Regions from separate parts of the Pantoea jilinensis genome, predicted to be linked through region 3. Evidence: predicted binding sites of a transcription regulator. Region 3 holds the regulator's gene; each other region holds the start of a gene.
What was found. Region 3 encodes CRP, which controls carbon source genes, mostly activating them, when cyclic AMP is high. Its sites were predicted from a motif close to ATGTGANNNNNNTCACAT; they were not measured.
Positions count from the first base shown of each region.

Region 1: cdd (cytidine deaminase) is a predicted target of CRP. The motif match lies at 5,192-5,209, and genes of this name have one in related genera.
Region 2: garD (galactarate dehydratase) is a predicted target of CRP. The motif match lies at 5,728-5,745, and genes of this name have one in related genera.

Region 1 covers NZ_CP077746.1:1,365,511-1,372,429, reverse strand. Annotated here, with positions in the region: gene KTJ90_RS06395 (GNAT family N-acetyltransferase) at 56-511, shown strand; gene apbC (iron-sulfur cluster carrier protein ApbC) at 508-1,620, opposite strand; gene metG (methionine--tRNA ligase) at 1,797-3,830, shown strand; gene KTJ90_RS06380 (CidA/LrgA family protein) at 4,060-4,452, shown strand; gene KTJ90_RS06375 (CidB/LrgB family autolysis modulator) at 4,445-5,137, shown strand; gene cdd (cytidine deaminase) at 5,258-6,148, shown strand; gene KTJ90_RS06365 (NAD-dependent malic enzyme) at 6,418-6,919, shown strand, end outside.
Region 2 covers NZ_CP077746.1:845,463-852,381, forward strand. Annotated here, with positions in the region: gene ppnN (nucleotide 5'-monophosphate nucleosidase PpnN) at 1-136, opposite strand, end outside; gene queF (NADPH-dependent 7-cyano-7-deazaguanine reductase QueF) at 306-1,151, opposite strand; gene syd (SecY-interacting protein Syd) at 1,214-1,762, shown strand; gene KTJ90_RS04045 (YqcC family protein) at 2,350-2,679, shown strand; gene truC (tRNA pseudouridine(65) synthase TruC) at 2,679-3,458, shown strand; gene KTJ90_RS04055 (flavodoxin) at 3,471-3,917, shown strand; gene garD (galactarate dehydratase) at 3,996-5,555, opposite strand; gene KTJ90_RS04065 (MFS transporter) at 6,130-6,919, shown strand, end outside.
Region 3 covers NZ_CP077746.1:418,457-425,375, forward strand. Annotated here, with positions in the region: gene argD (bifunctional acetylornithine/succinyldiaminopimelate transaminase) at 1-1,115, shown strand, start outside; gene KTJ90_RS01920 (YccS/YhfK family putative transporter) at 1,117-3,192, opposite strand; gene crp (cAMP-activated global transcriptional regulator CRP) at 3,250-3,882, opposite strand; gene KTJ90_RS01930 (OsmC family protein) at 4,186-4,590, shown strand; gene KTJ90_RS01935 (phosphoribulokinase) at 5,104-5,973, opposite strand; gene KTJ90_RS01940 (YheU family protein) at 6,035-6,253, opposite strand; gene KTJ90_RS01945 (hydrolase) at 6,258-6,919, opposite strand, start outside.

The DNA of each region.
Region 1 (6,919 bases), 950 kb from region 3:
ACGTCTCCGCTAATCACTGCTAGTTTTGTAAGACCAGATGATAAGGAGCTGACCCGTGGAGATTCGTCCGTTTACTGAAGCCGACCGTCCTTTCCTGCGTACGCTGTTTCTGGCAGCGCGACGACATAACTGGCGCTGGCTGGAGGGCAGCGAGTGGCAACTGGAAGATTTTGATGGCGTTATTCTGGGGGAGACCGTCCTGGTTGCGGAGGCTGATGGCCATCGGGTCGGCTTTGCAGGTCTGCTGGAGAACGACAACTTCCTGCACAGTCTCTATGTCGATCCTGACTGGCAGGGGCGCGGCGTGGGCAGCGCGTTGCTGGAGGCGGTAGAGGCGCGTTTTACCTCAACCGGCGCGCTTAAGTGCCTGCAGAAGAACAAAGCGGCGCAGGCATTTTATCTGAAGCATGGCTGGAAGATGATTTCACAGGGCGAAGGCGAGCACGGCGGTTATGTGCTGATGCACTACCCGCTGGCCTCACAATACGCCAGCGGGTCGGGTCGGGCTTAAAGCGCGCGGAATGCGATATCGCCAGGGATGACCTCGCCCTGCCAGTAAAGCTGGGCCGCGACGCGTCCGGCCAACTGGCGATACAGCGTGGTAAACTCGCTATCGGGCCGGCGAATCACTGTCGGTTCACCTTCATCAAGATCTTCGCGCAGGTCAATGTGCAGTGGCAACTGGGCCAGCAGTTGCGTCTGGTAATCCTCCACCAGTTTCTGCGCGCCGCCGGTGCCGAAAATCGGCTCGTGGAAGCCACACTGGCTGCAGACATGCAGGCTCATATTCTCTACCACGCCCAGCACCGGCACATTGACCTTTTCAAACATGACCAGTCCTTTGCGGGCATCAATCAGGGCGATATCCTGCGGCGTCGTGACCACCAGCGCACCGGTTACCGGCACGTTCTGCGCCAGCGTCAGCTGAATGTCGCCCGTGCCGGGCGGCATATCCAGCACCAGATAATCCAGCTCAGGCCACAGAGTCTCATTCAGCAACTGCATAAGCGCTTTACTGGCCATGGGTCCGCGCCACACCATCGCATTGTCATCCGTGACCAGATAACCAATGGAGTTGGTGGCCAGCCCATGTGCCATGATCGGCGCCATATGGGTCCCATCCGGCGAGGTTGGCCGCTGGTCCTGAGTCCCAAGCATGTTCGGCACAGACGGGCCGTAAATATCCGCGTCAAGAATGCCGACGCGCGCGCCCTCAGCTGCCAGCGCCAGTGCCATATTTACGGCGGTGCTGGATTTACCCACGCCGCCTTTGCCGGAGCTGACCGCAATAATGTTTTTAACCCCGTTAACGCCCGGCTGGTTTTTCACCCGCTTCAGGGTGGCGATATCGTGGCTGAGCCGCCAGTCGATTGCGCGTGCGCCGGTCTGACGCAGCAGGTCGGCGCTGACCTGCTCTTTCAGGTCGTCGAACCCGCTGGCCCACGCAAACGGCATCAGCAGTTCAACATGCAGCGTTCCATCCAGCTGCGCCACGTGGTGCAGCGCTTTCAGCGAGGTGAGATTCTGTTTAAGGGTCGGATGCTCAAAGCTTCTCAATACGCCCGCTACGATGGCGCGCAGGCCCTCTGGCGTATGCGGTTCCCGGGATTGTACTGTCATCCCCTGCTCCTTATTTCTGCTGTGCTTACGCTGTGTTTCAGCGATGTATTGTCAATGATATCAGATGCTCGTGGATCTGCGGCGACTGGCGGGGTGAATCCCTTATGTTTACGCAGGAGAAGCCATCAGTTACCATCTAAGCCCGTTTTTTCAATCAACAGAAAGCTACGCAAACTATGACTCAAGTCGCTAAAAAAATTCTGGTAACGTGCGCACTGCCTTACGCGAACGGATCAATCCATCTCGGCCACATGCTCGAGCATATCCAGGCAGATATTTGGGTGCGTTACCAACGAATGCGTGGCAATCAGGTTTATTTCATTTGCGCCGATGATGCGCACGGCACGCCTATCATGCTGAAAGCTCAGCAGCTGGGCATTGCGCCGGAGCAGATGATTGCAGAAATGAAAAGCGAGCATGAAGCCGACTTTGCCGGTTTCAACGTCAGCTATGACAATTATCACTCCACTCACGGCGATGAAAACCGCGAGCTGTCTGCGCTGATTTACGGCCGCCTGAAAGAGAACGGTTTTATTAAAAACCGCACCATTTCCCAGCTTTACGATCCGGAAAAAGGGATGTTCCTGCCGGACCGTTTTGTGAAAGGCACCTGCCCGAAATGTAAGTCACCTGATCAATACGGCGACAACTGTGAAGTCTGCAGCGCGACCTACAGCCCGACCGAGCTGATCGATCCTAAGTCTGTGGTTTCTGGTGCGACGCCAGTTCTGCGCGACTCTGAGCACTTCTTCTTTGATCTGCCGTCCTTCAGCGCCATGCTGCAGGCGTGGACCCGCTCCGGTGCGCTGCAGGATCAGGTGGCGAACAAAATGCAGGAGTGGTTTGAGTCAGGCCTGCAGCAGTGGGATATCTCACGCGATGCGCCTTACTTCGGCTTTGAAATTCCGGATGCGCCAGGCAAATACTTCTACGTCTGGCTGGATGCGCCTATCGGCTACATGGGCTCGTTCAAGAACCTGTGCGACAAGCGCGGCGACATCGACTTCGACGAATTCTGGCGTAAAGACTCCACCACCGAGCTGTATCATTTCATCGGTAAAGATATCGTCTATTTCCATAGCCTGTTCTGGCCAGCGATGCTGGAAGGCAGCAACTTCCGCAAGCCGAACAATCTGTTTGTACACGGCTATGTCACCGTTAACGGTGCCAAGATGTCGAAGTCGCGCGGCACCTTTATCAAAGCCAGCACCTGGCTGCAACATCTGGATGCCGACAGCCTGCGTTACTACTACGCGGCGAAACTCTCTTCACGTATCGACGACATCGACCTGAATCTGGAAGATTTCGTCCAGCGCGTAAATGCCGACATCGTCAACAAAGTGGTTAACCTGGCGTCACGTAACGCAGGCTTCATTACCAAACGCTTTGACGGCAAACTGGCGGCAGAACTGGCCGATCCGGCGCTCTATCAGACCTTCGTTGATGCGTCAGAGAAGATTGGTGATGCCTGGGCTGCGCGCGAATACAGCCGTGCTATCCGTGAAATTATGGCGCTGGCCGACCTGGCGAACCGTTATGTCGATGAGCAGGCTCCGTGGGTGGTCGCGAAGCAGGAAGGCCGTGATGCCGATCTGCAGGCCATCTGCTCAATGGGCATTAACCTGTTCCGCATTCTGATGACCTGGCTGAAGCCGGTGCTGCCGTCACTGAGCGCCCGTGCAGAGGGCTTCCTGAACTGTGAATTGAGCTGGGATGCCATTGCGCAGCCGCTGCTGGATCATCAGGTTGCGCCATTCAAAGCACTCTACAGCCGCATTGAAATGGCGAAGGTTGAGGGACTGATTGACGCCTCCAAAGAGGATGCTGCCGCAGCAAGTGCACCAGCCGCAACCGGTCCGCTGGCAGATGCGCCGATTGGTGACACCATCACCATCGACGATTTCGCCAAAGTGGATATGCGCGTTGCGCTAATCGAGCAGGCGGAACGGGTTGAAGGTTCAGACAAGCTGCTGCGTCTGCAACTCGACCTGGGCGGTGAAAAGCGTCAGATTTTCTCGGGCATCCGCGCCGCTTATCCTGATCCCTCTGTGCTGGTCGGTAAAATGACCATCATCGTGGCCAACCTGGCGCCGCGTAAAATGCGCTTCGGCATCTCCGAAGGTATGGTGCTGTCAGCGGGTCCGGGCGGGAAAGATCTGTTCGTGTTGTCCGTTGATAGCGGTGCTGTACCGGGCATGCCGGTTAAGTAAAGGTCTGCCCTCTGCGGTTTAAGCTGCAAAGCACACTGCCGTTCTGAAACCCTTCGTGCCTTAGCTCTGGCGCGAAGGGTTTTCTCTTCTCTGTTCCCACGACTACCCAACCTCTCCTTTTCTTTCCCGGCACGCTTCACCCGGCACTGCCCTGTACCCATAAGTGTGATCGCTAGCACGCTAAGCGGTTAATGCGTATGATGAAGCTCAGTGAAAACAGGAGCCTGCCATGCTCACCGTGCTGTCTGTCTGCGGACGTTATCTTCGCGCTTTTATCATCATTTATCTCTGCTTATACGCCGGTATCGGTATCGCCTCGCTGCTGCCTATCAAAATGCCCGGCAGCATTCTGGGGATGTTAATTCTGTTTGCCCTGCTTGCGTCACAGATTCTGCCAGTGAGCTGGGTGAAGCCGGGATGCCATCTGCTGATTCGCTATATGGCGCTGCTGTTTGTGCCGATTAGCGTCGGGGTAATGAGCTACACCGATATTCTTACCGCGCAGTTCGGCCCTATCGTTGTCTCCTGCGTCGTCAGCACCCTGCTGGTCCTCTCCATTGTTGGCGTAAGTGCCCACAAGCTTCACAGCCGCCGTCCGGCCGGGGAGTCTGCTGATGAGTGAGATATGGTGGTCGCTGCCATTGACGCTGGCTGCCTTTTTTCTGGCACGCAAGCTGGCGATAAAACTGAAGATCTCGCTGCTCAATCCGCTGCTGGTGGCGATGGCGATCATTATCCCGATACTGCTGCTGTTACAGCTGCCCTACTCGCGCTATTTCGCAGGCAGTGAGATTCTCAATCAGCTGTTGCAACCGGCCGTGGTTGCGCTGGCATTGCCGCTGTATGAGCAGATGCACCAGATTCGTGCCCGCTGGAAGTCCATTATCGGCGTCTGCTTTATTGGCAGTGTGACCGCCATGAGTTCAGGTACTGCTATTGCTCTGTGGATGGGTGCCACGCCCGAAATTGCCGCCACGATCATGCCCAAATCCGTGACCACACCCATCGCGATGGCTGTCTCCGGCTCGCTGCATGGTATCCCCGCTATCAGCGCTATTTGTGTACTTATTGCCGGGGTGCTGGGTGCGGTGTTCGGGCACACGGTACTGAATCTGCTGGGCGTGAAGTCTAAAGCCGCGCGCGGACTGGCAATTGGCAATGCGTCACATGCCCTGGGCACAGCACGCGCGGCCGAGCTCGACTATCAGGAGGGCGCCTTCAGTTCACTGGCGCTGGTGATCTGCGGCATCATCACCTCACTGCTGGCGCCCTTTATTTTTCCGCTCCTGCTGCACTGGTTTGGCTGAAACTTTGCGATAGATCTCGCAAAGTTGAAACATGCAACACAGGTTACATTGTCAGAGCGATGTGGATCACATATAAACCGGTGACTGGCACATCGCCCTGCTGAATTTAATGAGGCTCACATGCAATCCCGTTTCCTCTCCGCTTTTGAGGCATTGCCGTCAACGCTGCAAACTGCACTGGCTCCCCTGCTGAACGAGGCTGACTTCAACGCCGTGCTCAGCGCCGACCAGGTCGCCTCGCTGCAACAACAGACCCAGATGGATGCCGATGCACTGGCGCTGGCGCTGCTGCCTCTGGCGGCGTCCTGCGCCGTGGCTACCGTGTCGCATTTTAACGTCGGGGCGATTGCCCGTGGCGTCAGCGGCAACTGGTACTTTGGGGCCAACATGGAATTTATCGGCACGGCGATGCAGCAGACGGTTCACGCCGAGCAGAGCGCCATTACCCATGCGTGGCTGCGTGGCGAGCGCCAGCTTGAGACGATAACCGTTAACTACACGCCGTGCGGGCACTGCCGTCAGTTTATGAACGAGCTGAACAGCGGCACCAGCATTCGTATCAGCCTGCCAAAGCGCGCGATCAGCACCCTGGCCGACTATCTGCCCTATGCCTTTGGCCCACGCGATCTCGACATCACAACCTTCCTGATGGACGAGGTTGATCATGGTTACGTGGCCGAGGGCGATGAACTGGTACAGGCCGCCGTGGCCGCCGCCAATGCCAGCCATGCGCCTTACAGTCAGTCACACGCTGGTGTTGCCCTGCTGACCCAGGATGGCGCGATTGTCGCGGGTCGCTATGCGGAAAATGCCGCGTTCAACCCAAGCTTCCCGCCACTTCAGGCGGCGCTGGTCTTGCTGAACATGCAGGGCGGCGATGTTCATCAGATAAAAAAAGCGGTTTTAGCCGAAGTAGAAAATGCCACGTTAAGCCAGTTCGCCGCCACACAGGCAACACTTGAGACATTTGGTTGCGGTGAGCTGCTGCAGGTGACGCTGTACAAAGCATAACCCGCTGTCAGAGAGGCCACAGTTTTGTGAGCTTTTATGAACAAACGCTGTACTTCTGCGGGAAATTTCATAGGATCTGGCGCCAGAATTCACGTGATCACAAATTACTCTGAATAATTCAGGTTGCAGGATGGCACCGCGGTCGTGAATCTTTCTGGAGCGGTTACCCTGCCGCTGCCGGGCCTGCAGTCTGAGCTATAACGGGTAAGAAAACTGGCGCTACCTTTCCGGCGTGACGCCAGACAACACTGCAACCGGAGCATCACTGCATGGAACTCGACTACGAAAGTAAACGCCCGCTGTATATCCCTTATGCTGGCCCGATTTTGCTGGAATTTCCCCTGTTAAACAAAGGCAGCGCCTTCAGTATCGAAGAACGTAACGAATTCAACCTCAATGGTCTGCTGCCAGAAGCCGTAGAATCGATTGAAGAGCAGGCGCAGCGTGCCTGGCGTCAGTTCCAGGACTTCAAAAACAATAACGATAAGCATGTCTACCTGCGCAACATCCAGGACACCAACGAAACGCTGTTTTACCGCCTGCTGGATAACCATCTCGAAGAGATGATGCCGATTATCTACACCCCGACCGTTGGCGCAGCGTGTGAACACTTCTCTGAAATCTACCGCCGTGCGCGTGGCGTGTTCATCTCCTACCCAAACCGCGATCGCATCGAAGATATGCTGCAAAACGCCACCAAGCAGAATGTGAAGGTGATTGTGGTGACTGATGGCGAACGTATTCTGGGCCTCGGCGATCAGGGCATCGGTG
Region 2 (6,919 bases), 430 kb from region 3:
TGCCGGAGTTGAGTACTGCCAGAGAGCAATTGCGAAACAGCTGGTAGAGGTCGCTGCTGGCTGTGCGCTTAAGCATATCGACTTCCAGTTGCGAGAGCAGATCCATTGAGCCAAGTGGACTGATATGGGTAATCAAATGAACTCCTTTACACCCGCCTGGGTGCCTGTTGGCACTGCAACCGCAGTGACGAAAATCCCTGGTCGGCAATCCGCAGATTGCCGCCTTCATCAGAGTAGCCTTGTCGGCCTGCACAGCTCAAGCGGAACTGCGCATACAGCACGCAGCCTGCGAGAAGTCTCGCAAACTACTGACGAACCAGCCGTGAAAAACCGGGTGAGAAGGGCACATTGGTGCGCCACGGGTTGATATCCAGTCCGCCACGGCGGGTGTAGCGTGCATAAACGGTCAGCGCTTCAGGATGACAGAAACGCATCACATCATTAAAGATGCGCTCGACGCACTGCTCGTGAAATTCGTTATGCTGGCGGAATGAGACCAGATAGCGCAGCAGCGCTTCACGGTCGATACGCGGGCCTGTGTAGCGGATCATCACCGAGCCCCAGTCAGGCTGATTGGTGATCAGGCAGTTTGACTTGAGCAGGTGGCTCACCAGCGTCTCCTCAACGATTTCGCTGCCTGCGGCATCCGCCAGATAGTCGGCATTGAAGCGATAATCGTCGATAGCAATATCCTGCTCATCAATACAGCAACCGTCAAAATGACCGACAGGCTGACCTTCAATTTCACTAAGACGGAACAGCGCAACCTGCACTTCACCTTCTGCACAGGCGCTCAGATCCCGCTCCAGCGTCTGACGGACCTCGCCCCAGTCCGCAAAGCGGGTCTGGTTAAAACTGTTAAGGTAAAGCTTAAAGCTTTTCGACTCGATCAGATTGCGGCTCTGTGCATCCAGCACCACTTCCCCGACGGCAACCTGGGGTAGCCCTTTACTGTTGAGCCACGAGAGTTCATACAGGGTCCAGATATCGCTGCCGGTAAAGGGCAGGCTGTCGGGAAACAGGCCCAGCGGTTCACGGTTCAGACTGCGTGGCACCGACTGCAGTAAGCTGTTGTCATACTGATCGTGATAGGCTGTGGGTTTGCCCAGCGTCAGGTTACTGAGTGCCTGATCCTGTTCGTGAGTAGTCATTGCGGTTACCACCAAAATTAATCAAAGTGGCTAAGTGTAACCCATCAGAAGTGAGAATATGAATGATGCAGCAAACTGCCGCCGCGTTGCGCGACTTTACTACCCGATACTGCCAGCACTGGCTTCAGCAGGCGGGACATGCGCCGGCCAGCAGCGATCTTTATGGCGTTCCCTCGCCCTGCGCACTTGAGGATCGCGATCAGCGTGTGCTCTGGCAGCCGCAGCCTTTTAGTCTGCCACCGACGCTGGATGCCGTTGAACGGGCGATCGATATCCAGCTTCAGCAGTCGGTCACAGATTTCTATACCGCGCAGTTTGCCGGGGATATGCAGGCCACTTTTGGCGAGAATCAGCTGACACTGTTACAGGTGTGGAGTGAAGAGGATTTCCTGCGGTTACAGGAGAACCTGATTGGCCATCTGGTGATGCAGCGCCGCCTCAGGCAGTCGCCTACGCTGTTTATTGCCACAACCGATTCAGAAGAGGAGATCATCTCGCTTTCTAATCTCAGCGGTGAAGTGATTCTGGAGCAGCCTGGCCGCAAACAGCGTGCGATATTAGCCGAAAGTCTTGAGATATTTCTTAAGTCATTACAACCGGTTATCAACTGATTTGCAGTGATCGGCTGCTGACCTTGTGAGATATCTCTTACATCTTCTGTGAGAGATCGCCATATAACAGATGAGATATTCGGAAAACTGAAATGTAAAAATATTGTGAATCATAAACTTAATGGCGTTTATCTGAATATCTGCAGCACATTTCGTAAAGTTCCCTTCTGAGTGCCTTGTTTGCGTAACGGTTTCTGTCAAAATGTTTCTCACTGCAGGATGCTCAGGAAACAGATATCGTCAGGATGATGGTAAGCCATGAGGCAGGAACGTAACGGAGCTTACGGCACAGTGAAGGTTTCAGGACGAAACAGGATCGCTCAGGATTGAGTAAGGGACACCTCCAGGATGGAGAATGAGAACCCCTCAGAAGAGGCGGTGGGCCAGGAGGCTAAGGATACATCAGGACGATGCGCGACAGGAGTTCGCACTGGACAAGTTGTCATGGAAGAGCAGGGAGCATAAACGTAGCAGGATAGCTGCAAACGAACCGGGAGCACTGTTTATACAGTGCTCCCTTTTTTTGTGCCTGTGCCAACAAGTGATATGCTTGCCGCCCATTTTTGACTGCTCGCTGGAGGTGGCGCATGGCGCCTGAACAATTAATTACGCAACGGCTGGAGCAACTGGAAGCGGTGATGCGTGAGCACCATCTCTGGCAAAGTACTCCTCCGGCCGAGGGTGCGCTTAAGAGCCAGGAACCTTTTTGCGTGGATACACTGGAACCGCTGCAATGGCTCCAGTGGGTCTTAGTCCCGCGGATGCATGCCCTGATTGCCGCGGGACATCCGCTGCCGCAAAACTTTGCCGTTGCCCCCTATTATGAAGTGGCGCTGGTACCTGACCAGCCCGGCATTGCGCCGCTGCTGCTGACCCTGCGTCAGCTGGATGCCTTGATGAAGGATGCTGCCCACTGATGCTGGAGATACTCTATCAGGATGAGTGGCTGGTTGCCGTTAACAAGCCCAGCGGCTGGCTGGTTCATCGCAGCTGGCTGGATCGCCATGAAACGGTGTTTGTGATGCAGACTGTTCGTGATCAGATCGGACAGCATGTCTTTACCGCGCATCGGCTGGATAAACCTACGTCAGGCGTGCTGCTGATGGGGCTTTCGAGTGAAGTCGGACGTCTGCTTTCCCTGCAGTTTGAACAGCACCAGATGCAGAAAACCTACCACGCCGTGGTGCGTGGCTGGCTGGAGAGCAGTGGAACGCTCGATTATCCGCTGGTGGAAGAGCTGGATAAAATTGCCGATAAACACGCCACTGAAGCGCGCACCGCACAGCCCGCCGTCACCGATTATCAGTCACTGGCCACCGTTGAGATGCCGGTCGGCATTGGTCGTTATCCCACGTCGCGCTACAGCCTTGTAGAGATGGCCCCTAAAACCGGTCGTAAGCATCAGCTGCGCCGCCATATGTCACACCTGCGTCATCCGATTATTGGTGATTCTGCGCACGGTGATCTGCGTCAGAACCGGGGTGCTGCCGAACATTTCGGCGCTAACCGACTGATGCTGCACGCCAGCAGCCTGGCATTGACCCATCCGGTGACCGGTGAACCATTGCTGATACGCGCCGGACTGGATGGCGTCTGGCAGAATCTGATGAATCAGTTTGGCTGGCAGGAACAGATTCCTGAGGTGCCGCGGGTTGAGTTTAACGCAGCGCCAGGACAGGATAGCGTTTCAGAATAAGGGAGAAAGCAGATGGCAAAGATTGGTATTTTTGTAGGTACGGTATACGGCAATGCATTGCTGGTGGCGGAAGAAGCGGAGCCGTTACTGCAACAGCAGGGGCACAGCGTCACCGTATTTGATGATCCGACGCTGGCAGACTGGCAGAACGGTGCCGGCGATGTGGCGTTAATCGTCACCTCAACCACCGGCCAGGGCGATTTGCCCGATTCGATTTCCGGTCTGTTCCATGCGATCAAAGATAAGCTGGGTCATCAGCCTGCGCTGCGCTACGGCGTGATTGCGCTGGGTGACAGCAGTTATGACCATTTCTGTGGCGCGGGCAAAGCGTTTGATGCGCTGCTGCAGGAGCAGGGCGCTCAGCGGGTTGGCGAAGTATTACTGGTTGATGCCACTGAAAACCCTGAGCCGGAAGCGGTCACCTCTCCATGGGTTGAAGCCTGGGGCGCACAGCTCTGATTGCAACGGCAGGCTTATCTATGCCCTGGCTGAGATAAGCCTGTGTTGCGCGCACGGCGATGTCAGTTGAGTGCAATATCAGGTGACAGGTGCCGGGTTAAACACAGCCAGCTGATTACGGATACCCCAGCGATCGGACCAGGTCTGCTTCCTGCCGCTGGCAATGTCCAGAATCAACTCAAACAGTCGCCAGCCCACCTGCTCAATACTCTCTTCACCCGTCGCAATCGTTCCGGCATTGATGTCCATCAGATCGTGCCAGCGCTCTGCCAGCGCATTGCGCGTCGCCATCTTGATCACCGGAATCGCGGCCAGACCGTAAGGCGTTCCGCGCCCGGTCGTGAACACCTGTAACGTGATACCGGATGCCAGTTGCTGCGTGCCGCAGACAAAATCGCTGGCGGGCGTCGCCGCATAAATTAATCCACGCCGCGTAGGCCGTTGACCCGGCGAGAGCACTTCGACAATGGCGCTGCGTCCCGATTTGGCGATCGATCCCAGTGCTTTTTCCACTACGTTGGCCAGGCCGCCTTTTTTGTTGCCGGGAGACGGGTTAGCGCTGCGATCGGTCTGGCCCTGGTCGAGGTAATTGTCATACCAGGCCATCTCCTCCAGTAAGCGCTTACCAACTTCCTGATTGATCACCCGTGGCGTCAGCAGGTGAATGGCATCACGCACTTCAGTGACTTCAGAGAACATCACGGTCGCCCCGCAGCGCACCAGCAGATCAGAGGCGAAGCCCACCGCCGGATTCGCCGTTACGCCTGAGAACGCATCGCTGCCTCCACACTGCATACCCACAATCAATTCTGCAGCGGAGCAGGTTTCGCGCTGGCGCGCATTGAGCCGCTGAAGATGACGTTCTGCGACCTGCAGAATCTCATTCACCATCGCACCGAAACCCACCAGCTTTTCATCCTGCAAACGCACGATGTCATGGTCGTCCAGTGAAATGGCCTGCACGTCAGGCGTGCCGGTCAGCAGGCGCTCAGGCTGCAACTTTTCGCAACCCAGACTGACGATCATCACTTCGCCGCCGAAATTGGCATTCAGTGCCAGATTATGAATGGTGCGAATCGGCACCACCGCAGCAGGCGCGTTGATCGCCACACCACAGCCATAAAGATGGTTCAGGGCGACGACGCCATCCACATTCGGAAAGCGTGGCAGCAGATCCCGTTCAATGATCTGCACGACATGATCCACCACACCCGCCACGCAGTGGACACTGGTGGTGATGCCGAGGAGATTACGCGTACCCACGCTGCCATCCGCATTCCGGTAACCTTCAAAGGTGTAACCTTCTAACGGCGGCAAATCAGGCGGAACCTGCTTGGCTAACGGCAGGCTCTCCAGCGGAGGGGCTTCTGGCAGCGCAACAAGAGATTCATCAATCCAGCTGCCCTGGGCAATATCCCGCAGCGCATAGCCGATAACTTCACCATATCGCACAATCTCTGCACCCTGGTTAATGGCGCTTAGCGCCACTTTATGGCCCTGCGGCACATGTTCAGTAAGCGTCAGGCCATCCGCAAACTGCGTGCCGGCTGGCAGACCCATGCTGTTGACCACAATCGCGACATTGTCATGCTCATGGACTTTGATATAGAGCGGTTGTTCATCTGTATTGGGTTTCATCGCTCACCTTCCTGTCTGTCGTGCCGTACTTGTGCGGCACGTTGTAATGTTCTGATCTGTCACACGCGTGTTTGCCAGCTTCAGTATAGGGAGGCGTCGCACGTGGCGCATTGTGCAAATGACCACCATTGAGGTATTTCACCGCGTTGTTTTGGGTCGCTTATCCAAAAGCAAGTGAAGAGCCTCACAAACAGCGGGGTAAAGCGTTGTCAGCGGCTAATTTCGCCATGGTATTTGCCACTTTCGTGAGCCACACCGCAGCCTTTTGTGCATCCGCAAGATAATCACTTCATTAATAAGTTTATTCCAGGGCGATACGCCAATGTGATCGCTACGGGCTGTTCTTATACTGAGTTTCGTTAGCCAAAGTCAGGTTATCTGTCACGACGTATTCCTCATCTGATGCAGGGGCAAAGGCGCGTTAATGACCGCAGCTGTCAGCAGCCGGATGAATAAATAAAAGTTTGCCAAAACAAAAAGATCGCCGTGTTTAACCCAATTTCTCTCTGATACCCAACGCGATGTGTATGCAGTCAGAGCGGATGTAGCTCACGCTATATTTCAGGAGTGCATCATGAATAGTTTCAGCCAGACCGCGGAAACGGTGCAGAAGCGCACCAATGCCCGTTACTGGATTGTGGTGATGTTATTTATCGTCACCTCATTCAACTACGGTGACCGCGCAACCATTTCAATTGCCGGTTCGGCGATGTCCAAAGATATCGGCCTTGATTCAGTCGGACTTGGCTATATCTTCTCAGCGTTCTCATGGGCGTATGTCATTGGTCAGATTCCGGGCGGCTGGCTGCTCGATCGCTTCGGCTCAAAACGCGTCTACTTCTGGAGCATCTTCACCTGGTCGCTGTTTACCTTTCTGCAAGGGTTCGTCGATCTGTTCAGCGGCTTTGGCATCATCATGTCGCTGTTTATTCTGCGTTTCCTGGTCGGCCTGGCTGAAGCACCTTCTTTCCCGGGCAACAGCCGCATAGTCGCAGCCTGGTTCCCGGCGCAGGAACGCGGCACGGCGGTGGCGATCTTCAACTCGGCCCAATACTTTGCCACCGTGATCTTCGCACCGATTATGGGCTGGCTGGTCTCTTCCGTGGGCTGGGCGCACGTGTTCTGGTTCATGGGCGGCCTGGGCATCATCCTCAGTTTCATCTGGCTCAAAGTGATACACGATCCCACCGATCATCCTGGCGTGAATAAAGCTGAACTGGAGTACATGGAACAGGGCGGCGCGCTCATCAACATGGATGTCAAAAAGAACACCCGAAAAGTGAGCTGGAGCGAGAAGTGGTTCCAGATCAAACAGCTGCTGACGTCACGCATGATGCTGGGCATCTATCTCGGTCAATACTGTG
Region 3 (6,919 bases):
TATGGGATCAGCAGGGCAAAGAGTATATCGATTTCTCGGGTGGTATCGCCGTCACCGCACTTGGACACTGCCATCCTGCGCTGGTGGAGACGCTGAAAAGCCAGGGCGAGACGCTGTGGCACACCAGCAACGTCTTCACCAACGAACCGGCGCTGCGCCTTGCCAGTAAGTTAATCCAGGCGACCTTTGCCGATCGCGTCTTCTTTGCCAACTCCGGTGCCGAAGCCAACGAAGCCGCGTTTAAGCTGGCGCGCTACTACGCCTGCAAACGTCACAGCCCGTTTAAAAGTAAAATCATCGCCTTCCATAACGCCTTTCATGGCCGGACGCTGTTTACCGTTACGGTCGGCGGACAGCCAAAATATTCCGACGGGTTCGGGCCGAAACCGGCGGATATCGTCCACGTGCCGTTTAATGACCTTGATGCAGTGAAAGCGGTAATCGACGACCACACCTGCGCCATCGTGGTTGAACCGATTCAGGGCGAAGGCGGCGTAGTGCCCGCGACGCAGGAATTTATGCAGGGACTGCGCGAGCTTTGCGATCAGCATCAGGCGCTGCTGGTGCTGGATGAAGTGCAGAGTGGCATGGGACGCAGCGGCAAACTGTTCGCCTATGAGCATTATGGCGTCCAGCCCGATATTCTGACCTCAGCCAAAGCGCTGGGCGGCGGTTTCCCGGTCAGCGCCATGCTGACCACTAACGAGATCGCCTCGACCATGGCACCAGGCGTGCATGGGACCACGTATGGCGGCAATCCGCTGGCCTGCGCCATCGCTGAAACGGCGCTGGATATTATCAATACGCCGGACGTGCTGGCGGGTGTCGATATGCGGCGTGAGCACTTTGTCACAGCGCTGCAGGCCATTGATGCGAAGTATGACTTGTTCAGTGACATTCGCGGCAAGGGGTTGCTGATTGGCGCCGCGCTTAAACCTCAGCATGCCGGGAAGTCACGCGACATACTGAATGCCGCCGCCGCTGAGGGCGTGATGGTGCTGGTTGCCGGCACCGACGTGATGCGTTTTGCGCCGTCACTGATTATCGAACCGGCCGATATCGAAGAGGGCATGCGCCGCTTCGCCACCGCCGTCGGCAAGGTGCTTAACGGCTAGGCTAGTTTTTACGTAAGCGTCTGATCAGCCAGCGGCCATGTTGTGGTCGCTGGTTCCATGCCAGTGAGGAGATGGTGTACATCACGCTCAGATGGTCAAGAATACGTCGCACATGCTGTTCCACCACCGTGACAGGTCCCTCACTGATGTTCTCAAGATCATCCAGCAGATTAACCTGTGAGCTTTCACCATCATATTCCAGCCGCTGCTGACACCGCTGTAGCGCGATTTCACAGGATTGCAGATAGCGTTCTGCCAGCGAGTCGGTCAGCATAGTGTGCTCCCGCGCCAGAATCGTTATGGCATTAATGTGCTCAACAATAAACTGACTGTGCGTGACCCAGAGCCGCATATCACTCAGATAGCGGGAGTTAAACGCGGGTTCCTGCATCGCCTGATTCAGCGAGTTAAACAGCGCATTGTGCGCCTGATTCACCTTCACGCGCTGATACGCCAGTTTCTCAGGTGACTGTTCGTTACCCAGCAACAATCTCAGTGCGTCCTGATCGGCTTCCAGCGCATCATGGGCGTTCTGTCGCAGTAAGCCACTCTGCCACTGCGGCCACAGCCACAGCATTCCGCCAAAGGCGATCAGACAGCCCATCAGCGTATCCATCAGTCGCGGCAGCAGAAACTGCGCGCCATTCAGCGACAGCAATTGCAGCGAGTAAACCGCCGTGACCGTAAAGCCAATCATTGACCAGCCATAGAACTGGCGCGTAAAGCGATAGCTGATAAAGGTTATTGCCAGCATGATCAGCAGCACCAGCGACTCCGGTACCGCCAGCCGCAACGTGGCGGCCGCAATCACCAGACCGGCAAAGGTGCCCAGCGCACGGTGCTGGATGCGAACACGCGTAGCGCTGTAACCGTTCTGGCTGACGAACATGATGGTCATCAGGATCCAGTAAGGTTTGGGGATGTTGAAGAACAGCGCCAGTGCACTGCCCAGCATCAGCATTACCGCAAAGCGTCCGGCGGTGCGCAGCGCTGACGAGCGAAAAGAGAGATAACTGCGCAGCGCCGGTAACAGCGGCAGACGGCGCTGACGATCCGCCATCAGATCACGCTGATACAGCGGTTTCTGCGTGCGCAGCACCCGCGCAATGCGGTTGAAGTGGTAAAGACAGAAGTTACCCACCGGATTGTCGGGATGCTGATGGGCGATCTTCTCCAGCGCGCCAAGCTGTTTGTCCATCGCAAAGCGATCGGGTAGCTGATGATAAAGGATGTTATCCGCCAGCACCCGTAGCCGGGCCGAAATGGTTTTGGCATTCCAGCGGATCACCGCTTCGGCATGGCTCTGTTCGACCAGCTTCTGCACCTCTTCCGGCCGATGCAGACTAACCGAGATGTGTTCCTGCAGATCCAGCGCCACCTGAAAGGCGCGCGTCAGCCGCTTATGGCTGTGATCGCGGCTTGCCGACAGCATGTGCATCTGCTGATAGCAGGTGTTAATCAGATCGACCACTTTCTGCTGACGCGCCAGCAGCGGCGGCAGTGCCTTTTCCGGGTCGGTCAGCTGCGTCAGCAGGGTGTATTTGGCGTCGCAGTAGTTAGCCAGCTCGCGGTAGATCAGGCTGAGGCTTTCGCGCATCGGCTGCTCTTTCCACAGCCAGAACCAGAACCAGTTAAACAGCCCATACCAGAGCGTGCCGCCGATGTAGAGCAGCGGGGTAACATAGATGGGCATGCGGCCAATGAGGCTCAGGGTAAAAATGGCGGCGATAAGCGTGCCGGGCAGCAGACGACCATGCAGCGGGCTGATCTCACCCGTCACGCCGAGCAGCAGGGGCATGGCGAACAGGATGAGCGGCAGCGGAATGGCATGCAGGGTGAGCCACTGAATCAGGAAGCTGCCGAGGGCAAACAGGCTGCCACCCACAATCAGGCGTTTGAAAAAGCGTTTATGCGGGGTATCCAGACCGGCAATATTGCAGCAGGCAGGCACTAACGAGAACAGCAGACCTTTTTGCAGGTCGCCAGCCAGCCAGCCCAGCGCGACGGGCAGACAAAGCACCAGCGTTTGCCGCAAGGCGTAGTTGACTTCAGGATGGTAAATAATTCGACGCCACATCGGCCCAACACAAACAATAACGGCGTGATGTTGCCATCACGCCGTGGGTGACAGGAATTAGCGGGTGCCGTAAACGACGATGGTTTTGCCGTGTGCGGAGATCAGGTTCTGATCTTCCAGCATCTTCAAAATACGGCCCACGGTTTCGCGTGAACAACCCACAATCTGGCCAATTTCCTGACGAGTGATTTTAATTTGCATGCCGTCGGGATGCGTCATGGCATCTGGCTGCTTCGCCAGGTTGAGCAGGGTCTGTGCAATGCGTCCGGTGACGTCGAGGAAAGCGAGGTTACCCACTTTTTCAGACGTGACCTGCAGGCGACGCGCCATCTGCGAGGAGAGTCGCATCAGGATGTCGGGATTAACCTGAATCAGCTGACGGAATTTCTTGTAAGAAATCTCCGCCACTTCGCACGCGCTTTTCGCACGTACCCAGGCGCTGCGCTCCTGGCCTTCTTCGAACAGGCCAAGCTCACCAATGAAATCGCCCTGATTCAGGTAGGAAAGAATCATCTCTTTGCCTTCTTCATCTTTAATCAGAACCGCGACGGAACCTTTCACGATGTAGTAAAGCGTTTCTGCTTTTTCACCTTGGTGAATCAGCGTACTTTTGGATGGATACTTGTGAATATGGCAATGGGACAGGAACCATTCGAGTGTAGGGTCTGTTTGCGGTTTGCCGAGAACCATTCGCTATTATCCTCTGTTGTAATCGTGCCCAAAATACAGGGGGCAGTTTTCCCTGTCAGGCGGTGAAAGCTTCAAGCGTTTCCCTTTCAGGAAATTATTCGGGCCGCATCAGGCGCAGTGCGCATCATTCTTCCCGGCTTCGCCATCGGGTGACGAAAAATATTTTCAGCACTGTTTGTAGCACAGCTTTTGCCGACTGTCTTGTGTTGTCTCGCTTCAGCTACAGGCGGATTTCTCTGGATTGCTGTTTACCAGGCGAAAGCGTACTCTGGCGACAAAACAGCGTATTCCGGAGCAAAAATCATGCAGGCAAGAGTGAAGTGGGTAGAAGGACTGACATTCCTCGGAGAATCCTCATCCGGCCATCAGATACTGATGGATGGAAATTCGGGCGATAAAGCGCCCAGCCCAATGGAGATGGTGCTGATGGCGGCCGGCGGATGCAGCGCGATTGACGTGGTATCAATTCTGCAAAAAGGCCGTAACGATGTGGCTGATTGTGAAGTAAAACTGACCTCAGAACGTCGTGAAGAGGCGCCGCGAATCTTTACGCACATCAACCTGCATTTTATCGTGAGTGGTAAAGCGCTCCAGGATAAAGCGGTCTCACGCGCGGTGGATCTTTCTGCTGAAAAATATTGTTCGGTGGCCATCATGCTGGGTAAAGGCGTGACGATTACGCATAGCTATGAAGTGATTGAGCTGTAACAGGCTGAAGGGCATTTTAAAGTCGCGGGCCAATTCGGAGTCGGTCTGGTGTCGTGCCGTTCCTGCATAGAGAGTCCGCTTTAAGACTATGCCCGCGCTATTACGCACCTCATCCCTGAGGTGCGCCCATACCGGGCCAACGCTTTGCGTTGTTTAAAAACGCTCCCGGCGTTTTTGTCCCAGTCGCGGGACGCTTTCCTCTTCTGACCCTGTTCCCGGCGTGTTGAGCTTAGGTGTTGCTGTAAGATTCTTTGTCACCAGGTTTTTTCAGTGGCGACCTTTCTGAAAACGGATGTGGTTGCCGGACGTGAAGCGAAGGGAGCATATGCCTGTAGCAAAGCATAGCGGGCCAGGGATGGCCCGCGCTGAGCCTGCCAGGGATGGCGGTTTTGCGTCTTTGCGAAAGGTGTATGCTCCCTGAAGCCAGCTCAGCAGTAAGCCTTTCCCCGCAGAAATGCCAGTTTTACATCTTTGCGAAAGGCCTCTGCTCTCTGCGTTTTTTTTGCTGACCTCTTACTCTATCCGCTTACCTTCCATCAGCCGCTTCACCAGCGGACCCATGATCAGCTCCATCGCCAGACCCATTTTGCCGCCGGGCACGACCAGCGTATTGATGTGCGAGATAAACGAACCCTGCAGCATCGCCAGCAGGTAGGGGAAGTCGATATCTTCCAGCGCCTGGAAATGAATCACCACAAGGCTCTCATCCAGTGACGGAATGGCGCGGGCAGCGAACGGGTTTGAGGTGTCGACGGTCGGGACGCGCTGAAAGTTGATGTGGGTGCGCGAGAACTGTGGCGTGATGAAATTGATGTAATCTTCCATCGAACGCACCACGGAATCCATCACTGCTTCGCGTGAATGACCGCGCTCGCCGGTGTCGCGCACCAGCTTCTGAATCCACTCCAGGTTAACAATGGGCACAACGCCCACCAGCAAATCAACCTGTTCCGCCACGTTATGCTGCGCCGTCACCACGCCGCCGTGCAGTCCTTCATAGAACAGAATGTCAGTGTTCTGCGGCAGCGGCTGCCAGGGCGTAAAGGTGCCGGGCACCTGATTCCACGGTACGGCTTCATCGTAGGTGTGCAGATATTTACGCGACTGGCCCTGTCCGCTTTGACCATACTCTTTAAAGCTCTGCTCCAGCAGACCAAAGTCATTGGCTTCCGGGCCAAAGTAGCTGACGTGACGTCCTAAATCGCGCGCCTTACGAATCGCCATATCCATTTCAGGGCGGGTAAAGCGGTGAAAGCTGTCGCCTTCAAGCTCAGCAGCATGAAGATCGAGCTGCTGAAAGATTTTACGAAACGCGAGGCTGGTGGTGGTGGTTCCTGCACCGCTGGAACCGGTCACCGCGATAATGGGATGACGTGCAGACATAGAAAAGCTCCCTGTGAGGTCGGGCGATGAGCATTGTTATCATGAAATGATGCCGGGTGCATCAGCCACGAAATTCTTTGCGCGGCATGATATTGACCGATTCATGCAGTTCCGACCACACCAGCACCACTTCACCGGTTTCCAGCTGGCGTCGCACATCAGCTACCTTGTCCAGGAGGCTGCGTTCCTGCTCGCCATAGTCTGTGCCTTCACGCAGCACAAAGGTTTCAATCAGATTTTCAAGGGTCTCAGGTGAGACCTGTTGCCAGGGAATAATCACAAGATCAGTTATCCAGAAAAGGGGCGATCCACTGCGGGATGCGCTGTTCCAGCCACATTTCAGGCTGGCGTAGCGTTCCGCCGACAAAACCGACGTGGCCGCCGTAGGGTGTCAGTTGATAAGTAATAGTGGCAGATAATTGGCTGCTGTGCGGGATCACCTCATCACTCATAAAGGGATCGTCTTTGGCGTGGATAATCAGCAGCGGTTTCTCTGTGTGTTTCAGCCAGGGCATGGCGCTGGCACGATGATAGTAATCTGCTGCATCGACAAAACCGTGGGCGCGGGCTGTAATCGCATCATCAAAATCGCGCAGTCGCCGCATCGCTTTGAGCTGTGCCAGATTAACCGGCAGGGTGTCCGGCCAGGCATGCAGTTTGCGGCGGGCATTTTTCTTGAGCTGCGCCAGCAGGTAGTACTGATAGAAGCGCGAGAAGCCGCGTTCCAGTTTCACGCTGCACGGTTCCAGCAGCAGCGGGGCGGAGACAATCACGGCGGCATCTACCTCCGCTGCGGCACCCTGCTGGCCGAGCAGGCAGCCCAGCATGTTGCCGCCCAGCGAGAAACCCACGGCGGCGGTAGGCACATGACCCCAGCGGGTGCGCAGCCAGCGCAGGAAGAAGCGGGCATCTTCAGTTTCGCCGGAGTGATAGATGCGGTTCAGCC